3 regions of the Streptomyces asiaticus genome follow, and region 1 is predicted to be linked to each of the others. Evidence: riboswitches for the same ligand, from Rfam matches in the RefSeq annotation. Region 1 holds a riboswitch; each other region holds the start of a gene.
What was found. A riboswitch is a leader RNA that binds a small molecule or an ion and turns the genes downstream of it on or off. The one in region 1 is predicted to bind cobalamin.

Region 1 (9,297 bases):
AGCACCCGGCCCGCCTTCGGCCGCCTGCGGACGGGCGCGGCCCACGCGGGCGCGTTCGCCGCGGTGATCAGGACGGCACCGGCCGCGGCCTTCATCACGGAGCGGCGCGGGGCGGGGCCGGGGACGGGCAGGTCGGGACGTTTCCTGTGCACGGGGAACCTCCGGGGAGAAGTGTGATTCTCAAAGGGGGTTGGGCACAGCGCGCGCCGTCGCGCCTGGGGCGCCGCACGGATGCGAGCCTCGGTGAGGGGGATGGACCGCGTCCGTTGAGCGTAAGGGGACCGTACCGAGCCGGCCCCACTTTGCAAAGCCCGTTGACAAAATCCTGTGCCCGGTCATCCGTTCACCGCCTCGTGGGCGCGGGACAGCCCTCCGTATGCGGTGGGGGATACTCGCGGACGTGCTGAGCACAGGCGCGCGCCGCCGCGCCGCGGTACGGGCCTTCGGCAGGGTGGAGGGGACCCTTGTGCCCGTACTCGACACCGCCCTACGGGGTGTCCGGCGGAACTGTCCCCTCCCCGCCCCTTCCCGCAGCACCGATATGCGGCTCCGCCGCGTGGCAGGGGCTCCGCCCCTTTACCCCCGGGGTCTGGGGCGGAGCCCCAGTTGTGGGAAGGGGCGGGGAGGGGGAAGCATCGATATGCGGCTCCGCCGCGTGGCCCGCCGCGGGCGTCACGATCTGTCGGACACCCCCTGGCCATGGCCCGCCGACATGAAAAGCTCGTCGGCGAAGGGCACGGGCTCGGGACGGGAACATGTGGTGCCGACCGGCAGCGAGATCCGCTCCCGGACGGCGTCGAGCAGGGTGAGCATCACGTCCAGGACATGGCGGGCGAGCTCGGCGGAGGTCCGGTGCGGACGGCCCTCCACCAGCGCCCGAGCCATGTCGGCGAGGCCGTAGCCCCGGGTGGAGCCCAGGTATCCGGCCGACGGCGCCAGCGGCTCCCAGGTGCCACCGCGCCAGAGTTCCACCGGGCCGTCGAAGGTGTTGGGATCCGGCACCGACAGCGAGCCCTCACTGCCGTGGACTTCGATGCGCGGCAGCCGGGCCGCGTGCACATCGAAGCTCATCAGCAGTGTGGTGAGCGCGCCGCCTCGATGCTCCAGAACCCCCGTGACATGGGTGTCCACCTCCACCGCGAAGCGTCCGCCCGCGCGCGGCCCGCTGCCGATACTCCGCTGCGCGCGCGGCCGGGAGGCCGCCCCGGTGACCCGGACCACCGGGCCCAGCAGGTGCACCAGGGCGGACAGATAGTACGGGCCCATATCCAACAGCGGCCCGCCGCCGGGCCGGTAGTAGAACTCCGGGTCCGGATGCCACACCTCGGGTCCGGCGGTGGCCATGAAGGCGGTGGCCGCGACCGGTGTGCCGATGAGCCCGTCGTCCACGGCCCTGCGCGCGGTCTGGGTGCCCGGGCCGAGCACGGTGTCCGGCGCGCAGCCGACCCGCAGCCCCGCTCGCCCGGCCCCGACCAGGATGGCGTCGGCCTCCTCGCGGGTGCCGGACAGCGGCTTCTCGCCGTACACATGCCGGCCCGCGGCGAGCGCGGCCAGCGCCACCTCGGCGTGCGCCGCCGGGATGGTCAGGTTGAGTACGGCGTCGACGTCCTCGCGTGCCATCAGCTCGCCGGCCGACGCGGCGACGGCCACGCCCTTCGCGGTCTCGGAGGACGCCTCGGCGGTTTTGGCCGCGGCTTCGGCGCGGGCCCGGTTGAGGTCGGTCACGGCGGTCAGGCGCAGTCCCGGCAGGCGCGCCAACGTGTCCAGATAGGCCCCGCTGATCTTCCCCGCCCCGACCAGCCCTATCCTCAGCGGCTCGCCCACAGTGGTCCCCTCCCGGTCAGTCCCCGCGCCTGCGGCGCCCATCTGCTCGTCTCGTTCGTCGTCACGGCCTCTGCACGCTCCCGGTTGAGGGCCAGACGGTGCAGGTCCTCGACATCGCTGGGGTCGCGGCCGCGCAGCAGCGGGGCGAGACAGCCCTGAGACGCCGTCAGGAAGGTGCGTACGGTGGTGATGCGGAGCTTGTCGCCGCGCTCCTCCGCCCAGGGGGCCTTTGCCAGTGGGAGGTGCGGCTCGCGCGGCGCGGACATACGCTCCCATTCCCATAGCCGAATGGCGATCGTCCATTCGAACGTAAAGAGGGTTCAGGGGCGGTGTCAATGTCCGTACCGGGATCCGGCCGGACCCGGGCGCCCGGCGGTGTGCGGAGGCTCAGTGCTCCCCGAGGCGCTTCAGCAGCGTCCGCAACGAGTGGGCCGCCTCGGTGACATGGGCGGCGATCTCGCTCAGCCGGGCGTCGTCCATGCGGCTGCGCGGCGCCGAGCAGCTGATCGCGGCGCCGCCGCCGTACCCGGTGCCGAGCGGGACCGCCACACAGCGGATGTCCACCGAACTCTCGCCCTCGTCCGCCGCCCAGCCGCGCTTGCGGGCGTCGGCGAGCTGGGCGAGGAGCTCGTCCGGGTCGGTGACGGTGCTCGGAGTCAGCGCCTCCAGCGGCCAGTTGAGGCGGCGCTGGACCTCCGCCGCGTCGTACTGGGACAGGATCGCCTTGCCGAGCGCGGTGGCGTGCGCGGGCAGCCGGCGGCCGACCGCCGAGTACATCCGCAGGGCGTGCCGGGATTCGCGCTTGGCCAGGTAGACGACATCGGTGTGGTCCAGCCGTCCGAGGTGGACGGCCTCGCCCGTCTCCTCGGCCAGCAGGTCGAGCACGGGCCCGGCGATCCCGGCCAGGTCGTCGCTCTCCAGATAGGCGGTGCCGGTCAGCAGCGCCTTGAGGCCGAGGCTGTACAGCGTTCCGGACGGGTCGGTCTCCACCCAGCGGCGGGACTCCATGGTGCGCAGCACCGCGTGCAGGCTGCTCTTGGGCACGGACAGGGTGCTCGCCATGTCGGCGAGCGAGAGCCGGGCGCCCTCGGCACCCAGGAGTTCGAGCACTTCCAGGACGCGCGCCGCGGACTTGACGTCCTCGTGACGCCGGACCCGCGCTGCTCCCGACACCGATTCCACGCCAGCCTCCGCTCCCCGGCCCGGCGCCCCGCCGACCCCGGCCCCCGACAACTTCCGTAGCTCGTCTTGACGCTATATCACGGCAAGCCTATGTTCCGTTACTCCAACGCCATTCGGTTTCCTGAACGCTTCGCATCGGGCGAGGGCTCATATGCAGACAGCCATGTGCTGTACGCGGCGGCGCCGGCCGGCCCCGAGGACCCCCGCTGACGAGGGTTCCGAGGTGCCCCTCCACCACGGAAGGAACGTGAGATGGCACAGAGCCCCGGCACCTCGCGCCGGACCTTTCTGACCCGCACGGCCGCGGGCGTCGCCCTGGGCGCCGGGTCCCCCGCCGCGGCGGAAGGCCGGGCGGCGGCCGCCGTGCCCGCCGCCTCCAGTTCACCGGCGGCCCGGCTCGCGCCCTCGCCGGACGTGCACATCTTCTCCTACCCCTGGTACGGCAGCCCCGCGGTCAGCGGCTCCTGGCGCCACTGGTCGCAGGGCGGCCTCACCCCGCCCGACCGGATCGGCTCCGACTTCTACCCGGTGGCCGGTGCGTACGACTCCGGCGACCGCGCCGTGGTCGACCGCCACATGGGGTGGCTGGCCCAGGCCCGCACCGGTGTGCTCGTCACCAGTTGGTGGGGGCGGGGCGGCTACGAGGACCAGCGGGTGCCGCTGCTCCTGGACGCGGCGGCCGCACACGGGCTCGAGGTGGCCTGGCACATCGAGCCGTACGCCGGACGCACCGCGCGGTCCGTCGTGGACGACATCGGCTATCTCATCCAGCGGTACGGCGGCCATCCGGCCTTCCACCGGGACGCGGCACACGGCAACCGTGGCGCGTACTACGTCTTCGAGTCCCTGCGGATCGCCGACTGGACCCCGCTGGACCAGGTGGCCGACCGGGCGATCGTGCTTGCCCAGACCACGGACGTGTCAAAGGTGGCGCACTTCGGCGGCATGTACACCTACGACGCCATCGCCGCGGGCAACAATCCGCAGTGGGCCGGTCCGGCCGCGTACTGCCGCGACCACGGCATGGTCTGGGCGCCGTCCATCGGCCCCGGCTACATCGACGACCGCGCCGTGCCCGGCAACACCACGCCCACCCTGGAGCGCGCGGACGGCGCCACCTACGACCTGGAGTGGAACAACGCCCTCTCCCCGGCCAACGGGGGCCCGCCCACCTGGGTCTCGATCACCTCGTTCAACGAGTGGCACGAGGGCAGCCAGATAGAACCCGCCACCGCCACCCCACCCACGGCGCTGAGCTACCGGACCTACAACGGGGCGTACGGGCGGACGGGCCGCGCGGCCGAGACGGCCTATCTCGACCGCACCGCGTACTGGGTGGGCCGCTTCGAGGCCGCCGCCCGCCGCCGCTGAGGCCGCCGGGCGGCCGCGCCGGGCGGACTGGCCGCGAAGGAACGAGCGCGCCCGCCGGCCGCGGCAGGGGGCGGGTGTGCGGCACCCCCGGATCATCCGCATAGGCTGGGACCCTGTCAGGACAACGGCGGTAACGGGGGACACGATGCGGAAAGAGGCGGTTCGGTACCTTCACTGCCCGTACTGCTCCGGCGCCATGACGATGACCGACGGCACGCTGGAGTGCTCGCAGGGGCACAACTTCGACGTGGCGAAGCAGGGGTACGTCAATCTGCTGCGTGGCGCCGCCAAGTTCAGCGCGGACACCGCCGCCATGGTGGCGGCCCGCGCGGACTTCCTGGCCGCCGGTCACTACGCGCCGATCGCCGGGGCGCTGGCCGCGCTGGCGCGCGAGACGGCACCGGAGGCCGCGGGCGGGGACCCCGGCTGTGTCGTGGACATCGGTGGCGGCACGGGCTATCACCTTGCCCGGGTGATGTCGGAGTTCCCGGACTCCGAGGGGATCCTGCTCGACATCTCCAAGTTCGCCGCCCGCCGGGCCGCGCGGGCGCACCCCCGGATCAGCGCGGTGGTGGCCGACGCCTGGGACGGGCTGCCGCTCGCCGACGGGGCCGCGTCGGTGGTCCTCAATGTCTTCGCGCCGCGCAATCCGGCCGAGCTGCGGCGGATTCTGCGCCCCGAGGGTGTGCTGCTGGTGGTGACGCCCCGGCCGGATCATCTACGGGAACTGGTGGCGGCGCTGGGGCTGCTGCGGGTGGGCGAGCAGAAGGACGAGCGGCTGGCGGACCGGCTCTCGGCGCATTTCACCGAGGTGGCCCGCGAGCGGTCGCGGAGCACCATGGCACTGGACCACAAGGCCCTGCCGCAGCTGGTGGGGATGGGCCCCAACGCCTGGCATCAGCAGAGCGAGCGGCTGGAGGAGCGCATCGCGCGGCTGCCCGAGCCCTGCGATGTGACGCTGTCCGTCACGCTCACGGCGTACCGTCCGCTGATCTGACGCCCGGCCGCCACCGGGCTCCACCAGGGGCCATCACGTCCAGACGGTGTATCCGCCGTCCACGCGGATCGCCTCGATGCCGCTGATGTACCGGGCGCCGCAGCGGTCCTGGGGCAGGACGAGCTGGGGGCCCGCGCGGTCGAGCGGAGTGTCGTCGATGGTGACCGCGAGCAGGACCGGGGCGCGGCCGAAGTCCGGGTCGATCTCGGCCCAGGACAGCAGCGCGCGGTGGCCGTCCGCGCCGCGTACGGCGATCAGGAAGCGCAGCCGGTCCTTGCGCCGGGCGGGGTCGAAGCCGGGGCCGGCGGCGACCAGGACGTCGTGCAGGAACGGCCCGGTGAAGCGGTGGCGCTGGATGCCGCTGGTGGCGCAGTCGAAGCTCACCTGCGCCCGGTGCTGGGGCCAGGTGAGCAGCTCGGACACCGTCAGCCGGGCGGGGCGGGTCAGATCGCCGGTGAGAGCGACTTCCGCCATTGGACCGGCGGCCGTACTGGCAGCTGCGAGGGAGTCACTCACGGGCTACCACCTCCTGGAGGAGCGTTACCCGAACACCCATCCCAGGCAAACGCACATGCCATGCCGATAGACCAAAGATCACGCAGATGCGAGGAAGAAATCTGAATTTCCCTCGTATCTGCGGCTGAGGCAATCAGCTCACCGATGGCTCGGGTGACGACGGGACCGCAGGCGCCAGAGCCGACCGCCATGGACGCGTGAAGAGGCCCCGCCGAGGCCCGCCGAGCCCAGCGAGATCGCCAGCAGACTGATGCTCGCGCTTCGCTCTCCGAGACCCTCGTCGACAAGGACGACGCACGGCTCGGCGGCGCATGATGTGACAGCGGGTGACGCGTTACCCCATTGGGGGGACGTTGGGCCGCGATCCGTCCGACAAAGGGGCACCATGCATGCGAAGCCGGTCATTTCCGGCCGCTCATTCCCAGCAAGGAGTTCCTATGCGTATGCGGACCGCCCTGTCCACGCTCGCTCTCACCGCCGCGTCCCTCGCCGTCGGCGCGACCGGTGCCCTCGCGGAGGACGGCCCCGATGTCACCGTCGACAACACCAGCAGCACGACCACGACCTTCCCCGGCGTATGCGCCAGCAACCAGTTCTCCTTCGTCACCGTCCCGGTCAATCTGGTGGGCCAGTCGGACTCCAGCTCGTGCTGACCCCCCGCTCCACGAGCCCGTGAGGAGCGGCACCCCCGGCCGACACGGCCGGGGGTTTCCCATGCCGTAGGCTGGCCGGCGCAGCTGGTTCGCCCCGTCCGCCAGGCGGGACGTCGCAAGAGGGAACCCGGTGGGAATCCGGGACTGCCCCGCAGCGGTGAGCGGGAACGACCGCCGTCATACGCACTGGGTCCGGTGAGAGGGACCTGGGAAGCGACGGCCAGTAGGTGTCCTCCTGAGGAGGGCGCGCCCGTGAGTCCGAAGACCTGCCATCTGCCCGCGTACGGACCACCCGTGCGCGGACATCCCGGTGACCTCGAGGGCGGGTCGGCGAACATGCACCAGGCGGACGACCGCGCGCCTGCCGCGCGACGTCGTGGCGTCCGGTCCGTCACCCTTCGCGCCCTCCTCCCGTCGCCGGGACCTCAGGGATTCATCTCGCGAAGGAGATCTCCGTGACCACCAAGTCCGCGGCCGTGGCAGCACGGGCCACCGTGTACGGCTACCCCCGCCAGGGCCCGAACCGGGAACTGAAGAAGGCGATCGAGGGCTACTGGAAGGGCCGCGTCACCGCCGACGCGCTGAGGGCCACCGCCGCCGACCTGCGCCGCGCCAACTGGCTCCAGCTGGCCGGGGCGGGCATCGACGAGGTCCCCACCGGCGACTTCTCGTACTACGACCATGTGCTGGACACCACCGTCATGGTCGGCGCCATCCCCGACCGCCACCGGGACGCGGTCGCCGCCGACCCGCTCGACGGGTACTTCGCGATGGCGCGGGGCACACAGGACGTGGCGCCGCTGGAGATGACCAAGTGGTTCGACACCAACTACCACTACCTGGTCCCCGAGCTGGGCCCGGACACGGTGTTCACGGCCGACTCCGCCAAGCAGGTCGCCGAGCTCAAGGAGGCCCTCGCCCTCGGGCCGGCCGCGCGGCCGGTCCTCGTCGGCCCCGTCACCTACCTCCTGCTCGCCAAGCCCGCGCCCGACGCGCCCGCGGACTTCGAGCCGCTCACCCTCCTGGACCGGCTGCTTCCGGTGTACGCCGAGGTCCTGGCCGATCTGCGGGCGGCCGGTGCCGAGTGGGTGCAGCTCGACGAGCCCGCCCTGGTCCAGGACCGCACCGCGGCCGAGCGGCACGCGGCCGGCCGCGCCTATCGCGACCTCGGCGCCCTCACCGACCGCCCGAAGCTGCTGGTCGCCTCGTACTTCGACCGCCTCGGCGAGGCGCTGCCGGTGCTGGCCAACGCCCCGGTCGAGGGGCTGGCGCTGGACTTCACGGAGGCCGCCGCGGCGAATCTGGACGCGCTGGCCGCCGTCGGCGGACTGCCCCGCAAGCGGCTGATCGCCGGTGTCGTCAACGGCCGCAACATCTGGGTCAACGACCTGGAGAAGTCCCTGGCCACGCTCGGCACTCTGCTGGGCCTGGCGGACCGGGTCGATGTGGCGGCCTCCTGCTCGCTGCTGCACGTCCCCCTCGACACGACACCCGAGCGGGACATCGAACCGCAGATCCTGCGCTGGCTGGCCTTCGCCCGGCAGAAGACCGCGGAGATCGTCACCCTCGCCAGGGGCCTGGCCCGCGGCACCGGCGCGATCACCGCCGAGCTGGCCGCGAACCGGGCCGATCTCGCCTCCCGCGCGGGCTCCCCCATCACCCGCGACCCGGCCGTCCGCGCCCGCGCCGCCGCGGTCACCGAGGCCGACGCCCGCCGCTCCCAGCCGTACGCCGAGCGCACCGCGGCCCAGCGCGCCCACCTCCGGCTGCCGCTGCTGCCGACCACCACCATCGGCTCCTTCCCGCAGACCGGCGAACTGCGCACCGCCCGCGCCGACCTGCGCGGGGGCCGGATCGACACGGCCGGGTACGAGGAGCGCATCAGGGCCGAGATCCAGGAGGTGATCTCCTTCCAGGAGAAGACCGGCCTGGATGTGCTGGTGCACGGCGAGGCCGAGCGCAACGACATGGTCCAGTACTTCGCCGAACAGCTCACCGGCTACCTCGCCACCCAGCACGGCTGGGTCCAGTCCTACGGCACGCGTTACGTCCGCCCGCCGATCCTGGCCGGTGACATCGCGCGCCCCGAGCCGATGACGGTGCGCTGGACGGCGTACGCGCAGTCGCTCACCGACCGCCCGGTCAAGGGCATGCTCACCGGACCGGTCACCATGCTCGCCTGGTCCTTCGTCCGCGACGACCAGCCCCGCGGCGACACCGCCCGCCAGGTGGCGCTCGCCCTGCGCGACGAGGTGAACGACCTGGAGGCGGCCGGGACCTCGGTCATCCAGGTGGACGAGCCCGCGCTGCGCGAGACCCTGCCGCTGCGCACGGCGGACCGGCCCGCCTATCTGGCCTGGGCGACCGAGGCCTTCCGGCTCACCACCGGCGGCGTACGCCCCGGCACCCAGATCCACACCCATATGTGCTACGCCGAGTTCGGCGACATCGTCCAGGCGATCGACGACCTCGACGCCGATGTCATCAGCCTGGAGGCCGCCCGCTCCCATATGCAGGTGGCCCGCGAGCTCGCCGCCCACGGCTATCCGCGCGAGGCCGGGCCCGGGGTGTACGACATCCACTCCCCGCGGGTGCCCGGCGCGGAGGAGGCGGCCGAACTGCTGCGGACGGGGCTGAAGGCCATCCCGGCCGAGCGGCTGTGGGTCAACCCCGACTGCGGGCTGAAGACCCGCGGCTGGCCGGAGACCCGCGCCTCACTGGAGAACCTGGTCACCGCGGCCCGTACGGTCCGAG
Region 2 (9,297 bases), 1.2 Mb from region 1:
CGGCCAGGGCCTCGGCCGGGTATCCGCACAGCGGCACCCCCAGCCGTTCGGCCGCCGTCAGCAGCCCGGCCTCCCCGGCCTTGGCCTCGACGGTGGCCAACTCGGCGACACCGCACGGGGAAAGGCCCGCCTCCGTCAGGGTGGCCTCGACCAGCCCGAGCACCTCGTCGGCGGGTACCCCCCGGCCGGCCCCGACCCCGACGACAAGCGGTGCCGCGGGCGGGGGAGACGCCGTGCCCCGGCCGATGACCTCCACGTCAGCTCACCGCCCCGGCTCAACCGGCGGGGGACGCACATCTGTCGACGAACCGCGCCGCCGCCCCTGGGACCGAGGCCCAGTGCACATGCAGATAGGAGGCATGCACATCTCCCTGTGCGAACCCTTCGGTACGACGCTCCGGGTGGACGAGCCCCCAGGCGGGCTCCGGCCCCGCTCCGGGCACGATGGTCGTGCGGTGGAACTCATGGCCGCGCACCCGTGTCCCCGCGGCGGCGAGTGAGGTGTCGGAGACGGCCACGGCCTCACGGTAGCCCAGCGTCAGACGTTCCGACATCCGTGCCTTCGCGGCCAGCACCCCGCACATCGGCTCCCCGTCCAGCGAATGCGCCAGATACAGCAGTCCGGCACATTCGGCGGCGATGGGCGCGCCGGAGGCGGCGAGCCCGGCGACGGCGGTGCGCAGCGGCTCGTTCGCGGACAGCTCGGGGGCGTAGACCTCCGGGAAGCCGCCGCCGATCACCAGACCGGCGGTGCCCTCCGGGAGGCGCTCGTCCCGCAGTGGGTCGAAGGGGACGACCCGCGCCCCGGCCGCCGTGAGCAACTCGGCGTGCTCCGCGTACGAGAAGGTGAACGCGGCCCCGCCCGCCACGGCGACCACCGGCCGCGCCGCCCGGTCGCCCCGGCCCCCGGCACCGTCGCCCCGGCCCTCGGCACCGGGGACGGCGGCCATCGCCCGGTGTATCTCCTCCTCCGGATCCCAGGGCCGCCCGGACAGCGGCGGTGCGCTGCGCGCCAGCGCCAGCAGCCCGTCGAGATCGCAGCCCTCCCGCACCCGCGCCGCCAGCGCGGCCGCCGAATCGACCGCCTCCGCATGGCGCTCGGCCACCGGCACCAGACCCAGATGGCGGCTCGGGGCCCGCACCGCCCGCGTCCGGCGCAGCGCGCCGAACACCGGCACCCCGCACCCCTCCAGCGCCTCGCGCAGCATCGCCTCGTGACGGTCCGAAGCGACCTTGTTCAGGATCACCCCCGCCACTCGCACCTCGGGGTCCCAGGAGGCGAAGCCATGCACGAGCGCGGCCACCGACCGCGACTGCGACGACGCGTCCACCACCAGCACCACCGGTGCCCGCAGCAGCTTGGCCACATGCGCCGTCGAGGCCAGCTCGCCCTGTCCGGCCGCCCCGTCGAACAGGCCCATCACCCCCTCGACCAGCGCCAGATCGCAGCCCGCCGCCCCATGCAGGAACAGCGGTGCGATCCGGTCCGGACCGCATAGATAGGCGTCCAGATTCCGGCCCGGGCGCGCGACTCCGGTCCGCGACCGGCCGGCTCCCGAGGCGCCCGAAGAACCGACCGAGGAACCGGCCGAGGAGATGGCCAGCGCGTGATAGCCAGGGTCGATGTAGTCCGGGCCGACCTTGTGCGGGGACACATCCAGACCGCGCTCCGCGAAGGCGGCCATCAGCCCCGCCGTGACCGTCGTCTTCCCGCTGCCGGAGGCGGGCGCCGCGATCACCAGGCGCGGGACACTCACCACTCGATGCCTCGCTGGCCCTTCTGACCGGCGTCCATCGGATGCTTGACCTTGGACATGTCGGTGACCAGGTCGGCGAAGTCCAGCAGCTGCGCCGGTGCGTTACGCCCCGTGATGACCACGTGCTGTGTCCCGGGACGGTCCCGCAGCACCGCCACCACCTCGTCGGGGTCCACCCAGCCCCAGTGCATCGGATACGCGAACTCGTCCAGCACATAGAGCCGGTATGTCTCCGCCGCGAGATCGCGCTTGACCTGCTCCCAGCCCTCGCGTGCGGCCTCCTCGCTGGAAGCCATGTCGCGCTGGACCCACGACCAGCCCTCGCCCATCTTGTGCCATGCGACGGTCCCCCCTTCGCCCGAGTCGCCGAGGACGCGCAGCGCGCGCTCCTCGCCGACCCGCCATTTCGCGGACTTTACAAATTGGAATACACCGACCGGCCAGTTTTGGTTCCACGCCCGCAGCGCCAGCCCGAACGCCGCGGTCGACTTGCCCTTGCCCTGACCGGTGTGGACGAGCACCAGCGGACGGTTGCGGCGCTGGCGGGTGGTCAGCCCGTCGTCCGGCACGACGGTCGGTTGTCCTTGCGGCATCAGGCGGCCCTCCGAGGGTTCGAAACGGTTCGTACATCGCGCACCAGCGCGGTCACGCTGTCCGCGCGCAGCTCGTCGAGTGTCACCGGCGTGCCCCGCAGTTCGCGCGCGAGCGCGCCCGCGAGCCCCAGCCGCACCGGTCCCGACTCGCAGTCCACGACCACCGAGGCGACCCCGTCGCCCGCGAGCATCCGCGCCGCGCGCCCGGCCCGCTCGACCGGCGTGGGACCGCCGGACCGCCGCGCCTCCGTGGCCCGCCCGTCGGTCACCACGACCAGCAGCGGACGGCGTGCCGGATCCCGCAGCCGCTCCACCCGCAGTACCTCCCGGGCCTTCAACAGCCCGGCCGCCAGCGGCGTACGGCCGCCCGTCGGCAGCCGCTCCAGCCGTGCGGCGGCCGTGTCGACCGACGAGGTGGGCGGCAGCGCCAGCACGGCGTCCGCGCCCCGGAAGGTGATCAGCCCGACCTTGTCCCGCCGCTGGTAGGCGTCGAGCAGCAGCGACAGCACCGCGCCCTTGATCGCGCTCATCCGCTTCCGCGCGGCCATCGAGCCCGACGCGTCCACCACGAACAGCACGAGATTGCCCTCCCGGCCCTCGCGCACCGCCTCGCGCAGATCGTCCCGGCGCACCAGCAGCCCGGGACCGCGCCGTCCACGCGCCAGCTGATGCGGGGCGGCCGCCCGGACGGTCGCCGACAGATGCAGCGCGGACAGCGTCCCCCGCGGGCGGCGCGCCCCGGTGGTGCGGCCGTGCGCGCTGCGGGCGCGCGAGCGACGGCCTGTCGCGCCCTCGCCCAGGCCGGGGACGTCGAGCCGCCGGGTCCGGAACGGTTCGGCGGCGCCCACGGCCGCCCGTTCACCGCCGGCCCCGCCCACACCGTCGTCCGCTTCGCCCGGCCCGCTGTCGCGGTCGGCCGGGGCGGAGTCGGGCTCGCGGTCGGCCGTCTCGTGCTCGCCCGTGCGCTGGTCGGGGACGGACGGCTCGGGTTCGGCGGGCGGCGACTGCTCCCCCGGCCCGTCACCCGCGCCCTCCTGCGGTCCGCCCTCGGGGCCGCCCGGGTCGTCCGGCCCGGAGCCGCCCGGCCCGTCCTCGGGGCCCGGGTCCGGATCCGGCTCCGGGTCGTCCTCCTCGAACCGCCCCAGGATCTCGTCCAGTTTGTCCTCGTCGAGCCCCGGCGCGTCGAACGGCGCCCGCCGCCTGCGGTGGGGGAGCGACAACAGCGCGGCCCCCCGTACGTCCTCGGTCCGGACGTCGGTGCGCCCCGCCCAGGCGGCCAGCGCGGTCGCCGTACGGGCCGTCACGATGTCCGCGCGCATCCCGTCCACCTCGAACCCGGCGCACACCGCCGCGATCTGCCGCAGCGCGCGGTCGCCGAGAGCCACCCGCGGCAGCAGGGAGCGCGCCGCCGCGATGCGCTCCCGCAGGGCCTCCTCGTCCGCCGCCCAGCGCGCCGCGAACCCCTCGGGGTCCTCGTCGTACGCCAGCCGCCGCCGCACCACCTCGACCCGCTCCTCGGTGTCGCGGGACGCCGCGACCTCCACCGTGAGGCCGAAGCGGTCCAGCAACTGCGGCCGCAGCTCGCCCTCTTCGGGGTTCATGGTGCCCACCAGGAGGAAGCGCGCCGCGTGCCGTACGGACACCCCCTCGCGCTCCACGTAGGAGGCGCCCATGGCGGCCGCGTCGAGCAGCAGGTCGATCAGATGGTCGTGCAGCAGGTTGACCTCGTCGACGTAGAGCACCCCGCGGTGGGCGTCCGCGAGCAGTCCGGGCTCGAACGCCTTCACACCGTCCGACAGCGCCCGCTCGATGTCCAGCGCGCCCACCAGCCGGTCCTCGGAGGCGCCCACGGGCAGTTCGACCATCCGCGCGGGGCGCGCCTCGCCCGTGCCCGGCTCATGGGGCCCGTCCGGGCAGGACGGGTCGGGCGCGGCCGGATCGCAGGAGAACCGGCACCCGGCCACCACGTCCACCTCGGGCAGCAGCGAGGCGATCGCCCTTACGGCGGTGCTCTTGGCCGTGCCCTTCTCGCCGCGTACCAGGACGCCGCCCACGGCGGGGGAGACGGCGTTGAGGAGCAGGGCGAGCCGCAGGCCGTCCATGCCGACGATCGCGCTGAAGGGGTAGGTGGTGGTCACGCGGTGATACCTCCTGGGGTGCGTGGGCACAGCGGTCCGGTGTGGGGGTGGGGGCTCGTCATGGCGTCCCCCCTGGGACCCCCGGAGGGACGAACGGCAGCCCCTCAGGGACGCCCTCCTCGATGAGCCGCAGCAGCGCGTCCGTGTCGGCGTGCTCCTCGATCAGGTCGCCGAGGCGGTCGAGCTGCTCCTCGCGCAGCTCGCCGAAGCGGGTGTCCGGCGCGGGGACGAACGCCCGGCCCGCCGCGGCGGCCACCCGCCGCAGAAACGCCCGCCGGAAGCCGTCGCTCTCCAGCGAGCCGTGCCAGTGCGTGCCCCACACCGAGCCCACCCGGCAGCCGTCCAGGAAGGGCTCCTCGGCTCCGTCCAGCAGCTCGGCGACCCCGTGGTGGATCTCGTAGCCCTCCACCCGCTCGCCGAGCGCCTCGCCCACCGGCCGGGCCAGAGTCTTCTCGGCCGCGAACCGCACCCGCACCGGCAGCAGTCCGAGCCCGGCGACCGTCCCGGCCTTCGACTCGACCTCGTCCTCGATGCGCTCCCCGAGCGCCTGGAAGCCGCCGCAGACGCCCAGTACCGGACGGCCCTCGGCGGCCCGCCGGGCGATCGCGTCGGCCAGCCCGCGCTCACGCAGCCACTCCAGCGCCCTTACGGTGCCCCTGGTACCCGGCAGCACCACCAGGTCGGCGTCGGCCAGCTCCTCGGGCCGGTCCACGAACCGCACGATCACGCCCGGCTCTGCCGCCAGCGCGTCCACGTCCGTGAAGTTGGACATCAGCGGTACGGCGGCCACCGCGATCCGCAGGACGTCCGCGCCGTAAGGGGGCGCCACGACGCTCTCCCGCACCGCGCCGCGCAGCGACACCCGCAGCCCGTCCTCCTCGTCGATGCCCAGCCCGTGGGCGAACGGGAGCACCCCGACGGTCGGGCGCCCGGTGAGGTCGCGCAGCATCTCGAGGCCGGGCTCCAGAAGGCTCACATCGCCGCGGAACTTGTTCACCAGGTAGGCGGCCACATGCCGTTGGTCGGCGGCCGACAGCAGCGCGGTCGTGCCGAAGAAGGACGCGAAGACACCACCGCGGTCGATGTCCCCGACCACCACGACCGGAAGCCCTGCGGCGCGCGCAAGACCCATGTTGACGATGTCGGTGCGGCGCAGATTGATCTCGGCGGGGCTGCCCGCGCCCTCGCAGATCACCGCGTCATGGGTGCGCCGCAGCTCCTCCAGGCACTCCGTGACGGTCCCCAGCAGCGCCTCCCGCCCCGTGGAGACCCTCTCGCCGGGCGAGGGGGCCCCGGGCCCGCCGAAGTACCCGCGCGCGCTCAGCTCGCCCACCGGCTTGCCCAGCAGCACCACTTGACTGCTGCGGTCACTGCCCGGCTTCAGCAGGACCGGGTTCATCAGCGCACTGGGCTCGACGCGCGCGGCGGCCGCCTGCATGGCCTGCGCCCGCCCGATCTCCGCCCCCTCCCGGGTGACGAAGGAGTTGAGCGACATGTTCTGCGCCTTGAAGGGCGCCACGCTGACGCCCTTACGGGCGAGCCACCGGCAGATCCCGGCCGTCACCACGCTCTTGCCCGCGTCGGAGGTCGTGCCCGCGACGAGCAGCCCCCCGCCGCGTGCCCCGGAACCCTCCGTGCCGTCCTTAGCGCGTATCCCGCTCATCCGCCGCCCCTTCCCAAGGCCCGGGGCCGTCCCGTCAACGCCCTCAGGACCGGCCGGGCCGCCATGGACACTCCGAGCGCCAGCACGCCGACGCGCCGCGACAGCCGTATCGCCCGCTCGATGTCGGCCGACTCCACCGGCCGCCCGCCGGAGTTGAGCACCGGTCGGTGCTCGACCCGGCCGCCGTACGCGAGGGTGCCGCCCAGCCGGACGGCGAGCGCGCCCGCGAAGGACGCCTCCACGGGGCCCGCGTTGGGGCTCGGATGGCGTCCGCCGTCGCGCCGCCAGGCGCGCCACGCACCGCGCGGATCGGGGCCCGCGAGCGTCGCCAGGGCCGCCGTAAGGCGCGCACCGGGCCAGCCGGCCACATCGTCCAGCCGGGCCGCCGCCCAGCCGAACCGCCGGTAGCGCGGCGACTTGTGGCCCACCATGGCGTCCAGGGTGTTGACGGCACGGAATCCTATGAGCCCCGGCACACCGCCCACGGCGCCCCACACCAGCGCGCCCACGACGGCGTCGGAGGTGTTCTCGGCCACCGATTCGACCACCGCGCGGGCGATCTGCGGCCCGTCCAGCGCCTGCGGATCGCGGCCGCACAGATGCGGCAGCCGCTCCCGGGCGACCTCGAGGTCCCCGGCGGCCAGCGCCCCGCCGACGGCCCGTGCCTCACGGCCCAGGCTCGTGCCGCCCAGCACGGCCCAGGTGGCGGCGGCGGTCAGCGCGACCTCCGCGCCACGGCGGCTGCCAAGGCCCCGTACGGCGCGGGTCAGCAGCGCGGCACCGGCGGCCGCGCCGCCCGCGCACAACGCGGTGTGCAGGGCCCCGTAGCCCCGGTGGTCGCGCCACAGCCGGCGCTCGGCGGCCGCGGCGGCGCGCCCGAACGCGGCCACCGGATGGCCGCGGCGCGGATCACCCGTGGCGAGGTCGCCGAGGAAGCCGAGGGCCGCGCCACACGCGAACGAGGCGTGGTCGGCAGGCATCCGTCAGGCCGCCGTCACGCCTCGGCGCGGCGATACGGAACCAGACGGGCCGGATGGGCCGGAAGAGCCGAAGCGGACAGGGAGGGCTGGCGGCGTGGCGATGCCGGGCATGGCGGTATGTCCTCACTCAGGGTCCGCGCCCTGGTTCGACGTGACCGGCGGTGAGAGTCTCCTGGCTCCCGGATCCGCGGCCCTCCCGGTCTTCCAGCCCCGCGTACGCGACGAACCGTACGGACGAGCCGTGACCCCATACAGGCGATGGGAGGGTGCTCCCCGGTGACAGTGGCGGGACCGCGCCGGATTCTCACCGGCTTCCTCTCCTGCCGCCGTTTGGCTCGGGAAGTCCACCATGGGCCGCGAATGGCCGTCAACTCGCATATGACCCATGACGCCCGAGTGTGCCGAGCCCCACAGCCAACCGCCCCTCACAGGACGGCCGCCGGACGGTCGGCGCTGGTCAGCGCCACCATCCGGCGGCCGGTGGTCGTTCGGGGAAGCGGGGTCCTCAGGCGACGATCAGATAGATGCCGTACGCCACGACCGCGGCGCACACCGCAAAGCAGGCGTACGCGCCGGTGCGCGCGAGCGAGGAGGCGCCCACCGCGCCCCCGGGCACGGCGGCGGCCGTGCCGCCCCGCTCCGGCGCCGCCTTACGGGAGGTGCCGACGATGCCCAGGGTGAAGACGCCCACCATGCCGACGGTGACCGCGAGGCTGATGCCGAAGACCTGGCCGAGTGCAGCCCAGTCGATGCTCATGTTTCCTGGCTCCTTAGCGGGTGGTGCTGCTCGCGGCGGCGGGGGTGGGGGTCTGCTCGGGTGTGTGCTCCGAGGTGTCGTCCTCGGGGGCGGCGCTCGCCGCACCGGCGGGCGGCGGGGCCACGGACCGCAGGGCGGCCGTGACGGCGCCCACCGGCTCCTGGGTGCCGACCTCGTTGACGTTGGTGTGGTCCACGGGCTTGCGGCGCGACAGCATCCAGATCGCCCCGCAGGCCAGGACGGCGAGCACGGCCACCGCCGTGATTCCCGCGTTCCCCTGGTCGGCGAGGAGCGCGGCGGCGCCCGCCACCAGACCGGCGGCCGGCAGGGTCAGCACCCAGGCGATCACCATGCGGCCCGCGGTCGACCAGCGCACCACGGCGCCCTTACGGCCGACACCCGCGCCCATGACGGCACCGGAGCAGACCTGGGTGGTGGACAGCGCGAAGCCGATGTGGGAGGAGGCGAGGATGACGGTCGCGGCGCCGGTCTGGGCGGCGAAGCCCTGCGGCGGCTGGATGTCGGTGATGCCCTTGCCCATGGTGCGGATGATGCGCCAGCCGCCCAGGTAGGTGCCGAGCGCGATGGCCAGGCCCGCCGAGACGATGACCCACAGCGGCGGGTCGGAGTCGGGCGCCACCACGTTCCCGGTGACCAGCGCCAGGGTGATCACGCCCATCGTCTTCTGGGCGTCGTTGGTGCCGTGGGCCAGGGAGACCAGGGCGGCGGAGGCGATCTGCCCCGCGCGGTAGCCCTTCGCGGTGTCCTCGGGGGAGCGGTCGCGGCCGAGCCGGTAGGTGAGCCGGGTGGCGGCCAGCGTGGCGATGCCGGCCACGATCGGCGCGGCGACGGCGGGGATCAGGACCTTCATGACGATCGCGTCGCCATTGACCCCGTCCAGGCCCACGGAGACCACGGTGGCGCCGATCAGACCGCCGAACAGGGCGTGCGAGGAGCTGGAGGGGAGTCCGGCGAGCCACGTCACCAGATTCCACAGGATCGCGCCGACGAGTCCCGCGAAGATCACTTCTGGCTGGATACCGGATCCCTCGTCGATGATCCCGCCGGAGATGGTCTTGGCCACCTCCACGGACAGGAACGCGCCGACGAGATTGAGGACGGCCGACATCGCCACCGCCACCCTGGGCCCGAGTGCTCCCGTGGAGATGGTGGTGGCCATGGCGTTAGCCGTGTCGTGAAAGCCGTTCGTGAAGTCGAACACCAAGGCCGTGACGATCACGATCCCGATGAGAAGCGTGATGTGTTCCATACACCCGGTCAATCAGTTCGAAGGTCGTTAGTGGCACGGTGAACGTAAGGAAACAGGGTGAACGGGAGATGAACTGAGCAGGGCATCAGGGTGACATGGTTGCGGGGTCGCTAAAACCCGGTGAATTTCAGCCTACGCT
Region 3 (9,297 bases), on a different contig from region 1:
GTCAGATCCGACTCCGCGATCAGGGCGTAGCCACCGCCCGTCTCGAAGAGGGCCTGCGCCATGTACTCACCGGTGGGCGCGGTCGCCGCGGTGTACTCCTTGAACAGGTTCTCGTTGTCCTTGCGGTAGTCGCCCAGCCACGCGGCCGCGTCCGGGGGCAGGGTGAAGGCCGAGGTCTCGCCGAGGACATCGCCGCTGCCGGAGGGCAGGTCGTAGCGATAGGCGACCCCGTCGTCCGAGACCCGCACCACGAGGTCCAGCCGGGCGTTCCCGCCGCCCCGGAACCGGAAGCGGGTCTCGGTCATCCGCGCGGTGCGCGAGCGCTGCTTGCCGGCCGTCGACCGGTAGCGCTCCACGACGGTGCGGTCGTGGCGTCCCAGATAGCGCAGCCCGTGCGACAGATCCGCCCGCTCGGTGACGATGCCCACGGGCGAGGGCTCGACCACCGTCCGTCCGCCCCGGGACACCTGGAGCGTCAGCGCTCCCGAGGCACCGTCGAGCCGCAGCTGGGCGAGGGGACCGGAGTGGGGCGAGGGGCCGCGCACGGTCCAGGCGGAATCCCTCGCCTGTGCGGGCCCGGTGATGAAGAGCGTCATGGCCAGGACGCCGCAGAGCAGAAATGCCACTGCGGAGCGTCGATAAGATCTCGGCATCGTTGCCTCCCGAGGCGGATACGTTACCGAGTCATCCGATAACTGGGGAGGGGTTGAGCGGTATTACGCGCCGACAAGGGTTGCTGGCGCATAAGAGATCGGATCTATGGCTGGGCTGCTTCCGGAGACGACGCCAGGGGCAGAGGGTCGGTTGACGGGCCCGCGCACGGTCCGGACGAGGAGGCGCACACGATGAGCGGCACGGCTCGGCCCGGCGATCCGGACCGGGAGACGGCGGCCCCGGCGCCCGCCGAACCCGAGGGTGGGGATCCCGCCTGCTGGCTGGAGATGGTGTGCGCGGACTGCGGTGCGATCCAGGACACCGCCGAGTTCACTCGCTGTGCGCGGTGCGGCGCCCCGAGGGAGTGAGCGGCCGCGGCACGCGGCCCTCGGCGGTGAGACGGCCAACTCCCTTTGACGGCAGAGCGGGTACGCTTCGCCGTCGTGTTCTCCGCCTCCGCATCCGCCCCGCCGTCCCCCTCGGGGCCGGTCCACATGGTCGTCTGCGGCGACGACGCGCTCGCCCACCGCCTCGCCGCCGAACTCCACGACGTCTACCGGGCACAGGTGACCGTGGTCATTCCCGGCGGCGCTCCCCTGGCGGACCCCGCCGGGCAGCGGATGGCGGGATGGCGGCCGGGAGGCCGTACCTCCGCGCTCTTCGGCAGGTTCAGCGCGGCCGTCGGACGGGTCCCGCTGCCCCGGCAGACCGAGGACGACCCCGCCCCGGACGGGGGAGTGCGGGTCATGGAGGCGCCGGCACTGGACGAGGACGTGCTGACCGAGGCGGGCGCGGATCAGGCGACGGCGCTCGCCCTGGTCCATGACGACGACGAGACCAACATCCACGCCGCGCTGCGGGCCCGCCGCCTCAACCCCCGGCTGCGGCTGGTGATCCGGCTCTACAACCGCAAACTGGGCCAGCACCTGGAGGAACTCCTCGACGAGGCGGCGCGGGTCGCCGATCCCGGCATGGACCCGGCGGAGCTGGACGCCACCACCACCGTACTGTCGGACGCCGACACCGCGGCCCCCGCACTCGCGGCCACCGCCGTGGCGGGCACCAGCAAAGTGCTCCAGGCCGACGGGCTGCTGCTGCGCGCGGCCGAGCGCACCCCGCCCGGCACGGACGAGGTCGCCCGCCCGGGGCTGTGCACCCTCGCCCTGCTCTCGTCCACCACCAGCGACCCGGGCGGCAGCGAGGGCTCCGACAGCAGCGGGGACGAAGGGCCCAGGCTGCTGCCCGGAGACGAGGAGGTCGCCGCCGCCACCGGACGCGACACGGTGGTGCTCGAGGCCGTCTCCGCCCTCGGCGCGCCGCTGCCGCCACAGCGGCTCGGCAGTCGCAGACTGCCGCTCGCCTCACTCTTCTCCCGCCGGCTGCGCTGGTCCGTCGCCGGAATGGCCATCGCCGTGCTCGTCCTCACCATCACCTCCTGGCAGCTCACCGGAGCCGGACTGCTCCACGCGGCCTACCTCACGGTGCTGGACGTGCTGGCGATCGACGATCCGGCGCTCGACGAGCCGACCGGACGCAAGGTCCTCCAACTGCTGTCCGGGCTGACCGGACTGCTCCTGCTGCCCGTTCTGGTGGCCGCCGCGCTGGAAGCGCTGGGCACCTTCCGCACCGCGTCCGCGCTGCGCCGCCCTCCACGCGGCCTGTCCGGCCATGTCGTGCTGCTCGGACTCGGCAAGGTCGGCACCCGGGTCCTGGCCAGGCTCCGGGAGATGGACATCCCCGTGGTGTGCGTGGAGGAGGACCCCGGGGCGCGCGGCATCCCGCTGGCCCGCAGGCTCGGGGTGCCGACGGTCCTCGGCGATGTCACCCAGGAAGGCGTCCTGGAGGCCGCCAAAATCCAGCGGGCCCACGCCCTGCTCGCACTGACCAGCGTCGACACCACCAACCTGGAGGCGACGCTGTACGCCCGCTCGGTCAAGCCCCGGCTGCGGGTGGCTCTGCGCCTGTATGACGACCGCTTCGCCAACGCCGTCTACCGCACGCTGCGTGCGGCCCATCCGCGGGCCCTCACCCGCAGCCGCAGCGTCTCCAGCCTGGCGGCTCCGGCGTTCGCCGGGGCCATGATGGGACGTCAGGTCCTCGGTGCCATACCGGTCGAGCGCAGGGTGCTGCTCTTCGCCGCCCTGCATGTCGCCGGGCATCCGCGACTGGAGGGGCGTACCGTCGCCGAGGCGTTCGTACCGGGCGCCTGGCGGGTCATCGCGCTGGACGCGGCCGAGCCCGCGGACCGGCAACGCGACCTCGGGGCTGCGCCCCCTTACGACGGTGTCGTCCAGCAGGCGCCCGCCCTGGTGTGGGACCTGCACCCCGGCTATGCCCTGCGGCCCCAGGACCGCGTGGTGCTGGCGGCCACCCGCCAGGGCCTGGGTGAGATCCTGGCGGGGGCGCCGGTCCGCCGGAACTGACGCCGGGCCGCCCGTCGCCCCGCCGGGGCTGGGGCCGCGTGGTGTGGCGCTGTCCGGGATGCGATGATGCCGGGCGACAAGGGCGACGGCGGAACGAGGAAGCCGGTGTGAATCCGACGCGGTACCGCCACTGTGATCGGCGAGCGGATCCCGAACAGGCCACTGCCCACGTATGCGGGTGGGAAGGCCGGGACGAGCATCGACCCGAGAGCCAGGAGACTCACGCGGTCGCCTCCTCGATCGACACCGGGGCGGACTTCCCCGGAGGAGGGGTGATGCGGCGTGCCCGTGAGGCCGACCGACCCGCTGCCGTGCCGGGTGACCGTGTGCCGGGACTGCTGCTGCGGCAGTCCCAAGGTGACCGGCGTCGACCATGCCGCGCAGATCACGCGGCTCGGTGAGGAGGCGCCCGTACGCGTCTCCGAGTGTCTGGACGTCTGCGACCAGGCCAATGTGATCGTGGTACAGCCGTCGGCCGCCGGACGGGCCGCCGGGGGCAGGCCGGTGTGGCTCGGCCTGGTCAACGACCCGGACGCGACGGAGGACATCGTGGCCTGGGTCCGGGCGGGTGGCCCCGGGGTGGCACCGCTGCCCGACATCCTCGATCTGTACGCGTTCTCGCCGCGGGGGAGTGCCTCGGCCGAGCCGTCACCGGGCGGTAGCTGAGCACCCGAAGTCGCCTGGGGGCAAGGGAGTTGCTCGTACGAGCAGAACTCTGGCGGCCTCTCACCCTGTGGGCTACCGTCGGTAACACCTTGCCGGCCGGTAACACGATTCCGTCGCGGCACCCCCCTCCGTATCTCCCGCACCCTCCGAACCCCCTTCCGGAAGGCAGCTCATGGAGAACTCCACAGAGAATTCCGCGTCGCCCGCCGGGATCGGCGGGATCAGCCGCCGTCGCGCCCTGACGGCGGCGGGTGGTGTGCTCGCCGGCGCCGCGCTCGCCCAGACGGCGGTTCCGGCCTTCGCCGCCTCCGGCCCGTCCTCGGACGCGGACGCCATCGTGGTCGGCCACGGGCTCGCCGGGCTGGTGGCCACGGCGGAGCTGACGGCCGCGGGACGCAAGGTGCTCCTCCTCGACCAGGAGCCCGAGAGCAACCTCGGCGGCCAGGCGTTCTGGTCCTTCGGCGGCCTGTTCTTCGTGGACTCCGAGGAGCAGCGGCTGATGGGGATCAAGGACTCCCCCGAACTGGCCTGGCAGGACTGGCTCGGCACGGCCGGCTTCGACCGCGGTGTCAGCGACCCCGGCGGCCAGGACTACTGGGCCCACAAGTGGGCCGAGGCGTACGTGGATTTCGCCTCCGGGGAGAAGCGGTCCTGGCTGCACGGGCTCGGTGTGCAATGGTTCCCGATCGTCGGCTGGGCCGAACGCGGCGGCGGTCTCGCGGACGGCCACGGCAACTCGGTGCCGCGTTTCCACGTCACCTGGGGCACCGGTCCGGCCGTGGTCGAGCCGTTCGAGAAGAAGGTGCGGGCCGCCGCGAAGGACGGCCGGGTGACGTTCACGTTCCGGCACCGGGTGGACGAGCTGATCGTCACCGATGGCGCCGTCACCGGGGTGAGGGGCTCGATCCTGGAACCGAGCGACGCCGCCCGCGGCAAGCAGACCTCGCGCACCGTGGTGGGCGACTTCGAGCTCAGCGCCCCGGTGGTGATCGTCACCTCCGGCGGTATCGGCGCCAACCACGACCTCGTACGCCGGAACTGGCCCGACCGGCTCGGCTCACCGCCGAAGTTCATGGTCACCGGCGTCCCCGCGTATGTGGACGGCCGCATGCTGGCGATCACCGAGAAGGCGGGCGGACGGATCGTCAACCCCGACCGGATGTGGCACTACACCGAGGGCCTCAGGAACTACGCCCCGATCTGGCCGGGCCATGGCATCCGTATCCTGCCGGGCCCGTCGTCGATGTGGTTCGACGCGGAGGGCAGGCGCTTCTCCAGCCCCGACATCCCGGGCTACGACACCCTGCACACCCTCGGATCGATCACCGCCACCGGTCATGACTACTCGTGGTTCATCACCACCCAGAAGATCATGGCCAAGGAGTTCGCGCTCTCGGGCTCGGAGCAGAACCCGGACCTGACCAACAAGGACATCCTGCAACTCCTCTCCCGCATCTGGCAGACCCCCGAGCCGATCCAGCGGTTCCGGGACAAGGGCGAGGACTTCGTGGTCGCCACCTCCCTGCCCCAACTGGTCGCGGGCATGAACAAGTTGACCGGTGACAACCTGATCGACCTGGCGGACCTCAAGCGGCAGATCGAGGCCCGCGACCGCGAGATCGAGAATCCGTACACCAAGGACGTCCAGGTCATGGGCATCCGCAACGCGCTCGCCTACCCCGGGGACGCCCTCAGCCGCACCGCCTCCGCGCACCGGATCCTGGACTCGGCCGCCGGGCCGCTGATCGCCGTGCGCCTCAACATCCTCACCCGCAAGACCCTCGGCGGCCTCCAGACCGATCTCTCCGGCCGCGTCCTGGACGCCTCCGGCCGGCCGATCAGCGGCCTGTACGCGGCGGGCGAGGTGGCGGGCTTCGGCGGGGGAGGAGTACACGGCTACCGCTCCCTGGAGGGCACCTTCCTCGGCGGCTGCCTCTTCTCGGGCCGCACGGCGGGCCGCGCGGCGGCGTCCGCGACGGCGACCTGAACCCCGTCGGCGGGAACGGGCCCGTGGGAGACTCGTCCCGCACTCCGTGGCGAGGGAGGACACGTTGGGCGGGGACGATCCGCACATCCATGTCGAGTCGAAGGTCGTCCGTGGCGTGGCCGCCGTCCGCGAGATGATGGCAGCCACGTTCGGCCTGGTCGGTGACGTGCCGAGCCTCGTCGATACCGGATGCGGGCTGCGGGCCCCGTACGCGATGACCTCGCCGCGCCCGGAGAACGTCACCTGCCTCGCCTGCCGTGAGCATGCGCGGCAGGAGCATCTGCGCTTCGCGGACGAGGTCGAACGTCTGGGCGGGATGGCCGGATCGACCATCAGCACGGCCCAGGCCAAGCTGGCCGCCGACGAGCACCGCGAGCTCGCGGAGAGGTTCTCCGGCCCGCGGCGGGCCGAATGACATCACCGCACGCGGGCGGCCCGCGGCAGCCGGACTCCGCTACGGCGCCGGGTCCGCCTGGGCGACGGGGTGCTCCACCGCTGCGCGCCGCGGCGGCGGCACGCCCTCCCGCCACTCTCGGCGCCGCCCCGAGACGCCCACCGGGGCGGTGAGGACGGCCAGGCAGGCGAGGACGAGTGCGATACCGCCCCAGCCGACGGCGGGGAGGCGTTCGCCGATGACCAGCACGGCGAGGACGGCCGCGACGGCCGGTTCCAGCAGGGAGAGCGGGTCGCCGTGCTGGCGGGCACATGCGCCAGCCCCCAGCCGAACAGGACGTAGCCGGTGAACATGGGCACCAGCGCCATGTACGCCCCGACCGCCACATGGGACCCGGAGTCGAGGAGCGGGGCACCGGTGACCAGGAGGACGGGCACCAGGAGCAGCCCGCCCACGCCGAAGACCGCGCCCATCGCCGTGCGCGAGGTGACCCCCTGGGTGATCAGCCGGTGGGCCGCCCAGGAGCGTAGGTCGTGGCCGCGACGAGGCCCAGCCCCACGCCGAGCACCGTGGCGGCCATGGAGGTACGCTCCGCGCCGCCGCGGGCCCCGGCGGCCTGGCCCGCACACAGCAGCAGGGTGCCCAGCAGGCCCAGCTTCCGGCCGGGGCCGGGGGAGGTGGTGGTCCGAGAGCACTGGGCGCACAGCGGATTCGCCAACACCGACCTGAATATGCAACTCAAGCAGCACGGCATCACCCATGTGATCCTCATCGGGCTGCTGGCGAACACCTGCATCGAGTCCACCGGCCGGTTCGCCATGGAGCTGGGCTACCACGTCACACTGGTCCGCGACGCCACGGCCGCTTTCAAGCCCGAGATGATGCACTCCGCGCACGAGCTGAACGGCCCCACCTTCGCCCATGCCATCCTCACCACGAAGGAGCTCCTCACCGCGCTGCGAGGGGAGGGTCCGGGGGCGTAGGGGCCGTGTCACGGCATGGCGCCTGAGCCGGAACCGACAGCCACCGCCGAGGCCGGCGCAGGGCCGGCGGGTGGCGGACCAGGGCGAGGACGGTGAGGAGCGCGACGAGTGCGCACACACCCCACCAGCCGGTCCGGCCCCAGGCGCGCACCCCGAGCCAGGAACCCGCGCTGCCGCCCAGATAGGCGCAGGTCATATAGGCGGTGTTGAGCCTGGCGCGGGCGTCCGGGCGCAGGGCGTAGACGCGGGCCTGGTTGGCCACCATGCCGGACTGCATCGCCACGTCCAGCAGCAGCGTGCCGATCGTCAGGGCGGCCAGGCCCGGCGTCCCGCCCAGGGCCCCCAGGGCGAGGATCGCGGCCGAGAGGAGCACCCCGAGCAGGCAGACGAGGTTCACCGGATCGGGCCCTCGGCGGTCCACCATGCGCCCGGCGAGCGGGGTGCACAGCATGGTCGCCCCGCCGACCAGGGCGAGCGCGCCGACCGCCTGGGCGCCGAGCCCGTAGGCGGGACCGGTGAGGAGGAGTGCCAGGCAGGTCCAGACGGCCGAGAATCCGGCGAAGACGGTCGCCTGGTACCAGCAGGAGCGGCGCAGCTCCGGCTCGGTGCGCAGCAGGCGCAGCGGTTCGGCCAGGAGCGCGGGGTAGGACTGTCGCGAGGCCGGGGTCGTGGCGGGTACCGCGAACGCCAGGACGGTGGCGAGCAGCAGGGCCAGGACCGCGGCCACGAGATACGGGGCCCGCCAGCCCAGCCACTCGCCGAGGGAGCCGCTGAAGGTGCGGGCCAGCAGCATGCCGCCGGTCGACCCGCTCAACAAGGTGCCGATCACCGCTCCGCGGCGGTCGGCGGCCACGAGACCGGCCGCCAGCGGGCCGACGATCTGCGCCGCCACGGTGGTCAGGCCGACGAGAGCGCTGGCGGCGACGAGGGGCGGCAGGGCCGGTGCGCAACCCGCGGCGAGCAGCGCCAGGCCGGTGAGTCCGAGCAGGACGACGAGGAACGTACGGTGCGGAATCCGGTCGCCGAGCGGCACCAGCAGGACGATTCCGGCCGTGTAGCCGACCTGGGTGGCGGTCACCACCATGGCGGCCGAGCCGGCGGACACGTGCAGCCCGTCGGCCACCAGCGGGCCGATGGCCTGCGGGAAGTAGATGTTGCCCACCGCCACCGCGCAGGTGATGGCGAGGAGCAGGACCATGCGGCGGCTCATCCGGCCGTGGTCCGCACACTCAGGGCCCGCACACTCAGGGCCCGCACACGCGGGGCCCGCACACGCAGGGGGCGTCTCACGGGAGGTGTCGTGGGATGTGTCATGGGCCGAAGTCCATGGCACCGGAGCTCCGCTGCCAATCGATGTAGCGTATGGCTTAATGATCAGCTTTGTGCTCGATGTCGAGGACCTGGCGGACACGCGGTTCGCCGTATCGCCCTTGAACGAGACGGTCTTCAGCCTGCGGGTGCTGCACGATCCGAGCCTGTCCGCCGTGCATCTGCCGTGGCGCAGAGCCGTGCTGGGCGGACTCGGCGCCCTGGACACCGACCTGCTGATGTCCTTGGTGGCACGGCGACGTACCCTGCCGGACTTCCTGACTCCACGGCCCGCGACCTTCGCCCCGGCCTTCGAGGACGAACTCGCCGTCGTCCGTCAGACCCCCACCGACCTGGTACGCCGCGATCTGCTGGCCACACACGCGCCGGACCCGCTGCCCCCGGCGCTGCGCGCCGCCGCCACTGCCGACGACGCGTCCGTCGCCGGACTCCGCGACACCATCTGCGCCCTCCTGCGCCAGTACTGGGAGATCGCCGTCGAGCCGATGTGGCCGCGGATGCGGCTCGTCGTGGAGGCGGACATGACCTACCGCTCACGCCAACTGGCCATGGGGGGAGCCCGGTTGCTCTTCGCCGATATGCATCCCCATCTGCGCTGGCACAACGGGGTGCTGCACATCGCCAAGATGATCAGCCGGCACCGCGTCGTGGCATCCGGCCGAGGACTGCTCCTCCTGCCCTCCGTCTTCGCGCACAAGCCCGCGCCCCCGGTGAGCCCGGAGGAACCTCCGTCGCTGGTCTACCCCAGCCGTGGCGTGGCGACGCTGTGGGCCTCGGAGCCCGCCCATGACGCGTCCGCGCTCGTGTCGCTCATCGGCGCGCCCCGGGCGAGGCTCCTCGGCCTCCTCGAGGAGCCTCTGC

Region 2: another riboswitch for cobalamin. It lies ahead of KHP12_RS37605 (cobalamin biosynthesis protein); the one in region 1 lies ahead of metE (5-methyltetrahydropteroyltriglutamate--homocysteine S-methyltransferase).
Region 3: another riboswitch for cobalamin. It lies ahead of KHP12_RS01360 ((2Fe-2S) ferredoxin domain-containing protein); the one in region 1 lies ahead of metE (5-methyltetrahydropteroyltriglutamate--homocysteine S-methyltransferase).

The regions. Positions count from the first base shown of each region.
Region 1 covers NZ_JAGSHX010000006.1:8,194,038-8,203,334, reverse strand. Annotated here, with positions in the region: partial or broken gene KHP12_RS43050 (ThuA domain-containing protein) at 1-95, opposite strand, end outside; gene KHP12_RS43045 (Gfo/Idh/MocA family protein) at 673-1,824, opposite strand; gene KHP12_RS51865 (hypothetical protein) at 1,809-2,090, opposite strand; gene KHP12_RS43035 (IclR family transcriptional regulator) at 2,212-3,006, opposite strand; gene KHP12_RS43030 (glycoside hydrolase family 99 protein) at 3,259-4,377, shown strand; gene KHP12_RS43025 (putative RNA methyltransferase) at 4,523-5,374, shown strand; gene KHP12_RS43020 (molybdopterin-dependent oxidoreductase) at 5,408-5,890, opposite strand; gene KHP12_RS43015 (hypothetical protein) at 6,328-6,543, shown strand; cobalamin riboswitch at 6,612-6,831, shown strand; gene metE (5-methyltetrahydropteroyltriglutamate--homocysteine S-methyltransferase) at 6,999-9,297, shown strand, end outside; gene KHP12_RS43005 (helix-turn-helix transcriptional regulator) at 9,258-9,297, opposite strand, start outside.
Region 2 covers NZ_JAGSHX010000006.1:6,971,325-6,980,621, forward strand. Annotated here, with positions in the region: partial or broken gene KHP12_RS37580 (cobalamin biosynthesis protein) at 1-223, opposite strand, end outside; gene KHP12_RS37585 (cobyrinic acid a,c-diamide synthase CobB) at 276-1,760, opposite strand; gene cobO (cob(I)yrinic acid a,c-diamide adenosyltransferase) at 1,754-2,350, opposite strand; gene KHP12_RS37595 (putative cobaltochelatase) at 2,350-4,488, opposite strand; gene KHP12_RS37600 (cobyric acid synthase) at 4,547-6,151, opposite strand; gene KHP12_RS37605 (cobalamin biosynthesis protein) at 6,148-7,131, opposite strand; cobalamin riboswitch at 7,278-7,495, opposite strand; gene KHP12_RS37610 (hypothetical protein) at 7,637-7,888, opposite strand; gene KHP12_RS37615 (inorganic phosphate transporter) at 7,902-9,158, opposite strand.
Region 3 covers NZ_JAGSHX010000001.1:417,429-426,725, forward strand. Annotated here, with positions in the region: gene KHP12_RS01345 (glycoside hydrolase family 97 protein) at 1-653, opposite strand, end outside; gene KHP12_RS01350 (hypothetical protein) at 846-1,022, shown strand; gene KHP12_RS01355 (NAD-binding protein) at 1,149-3,077, shown strand; cobalamin riboswitch at 3,127-3,319, shown strand; gene KHP12_RS01360 ((2Fe-2S) ferredoxin domain-containing protein) at 3,360-3,743, shown strand; gene KHP12_RS01365 (FAD-binding dehydrogenase) at 3,916-5,730, shown strand; gene KHP12_RS01370 (hypothetical protein) at 5,777-6,145, shown strand; gene KHP12_RS50340 (hypothetical protein) at 6,185-6,373, opposite strand; gene KHP12_RS52710 (hypothetical protein) at 6,627-6,845, opposite strand; gene KHP12_RS01380 (cysteine hydrolase family protein) at 6,805-7,107, shown strand; gene KHP12_RS01385 (MFS transporter) at 7,073-8,317, opposite strand; gene KHP12_RS01390 (ArsR/SmtB family transcription factor) at 8,478-9,297, shown strand, end outside.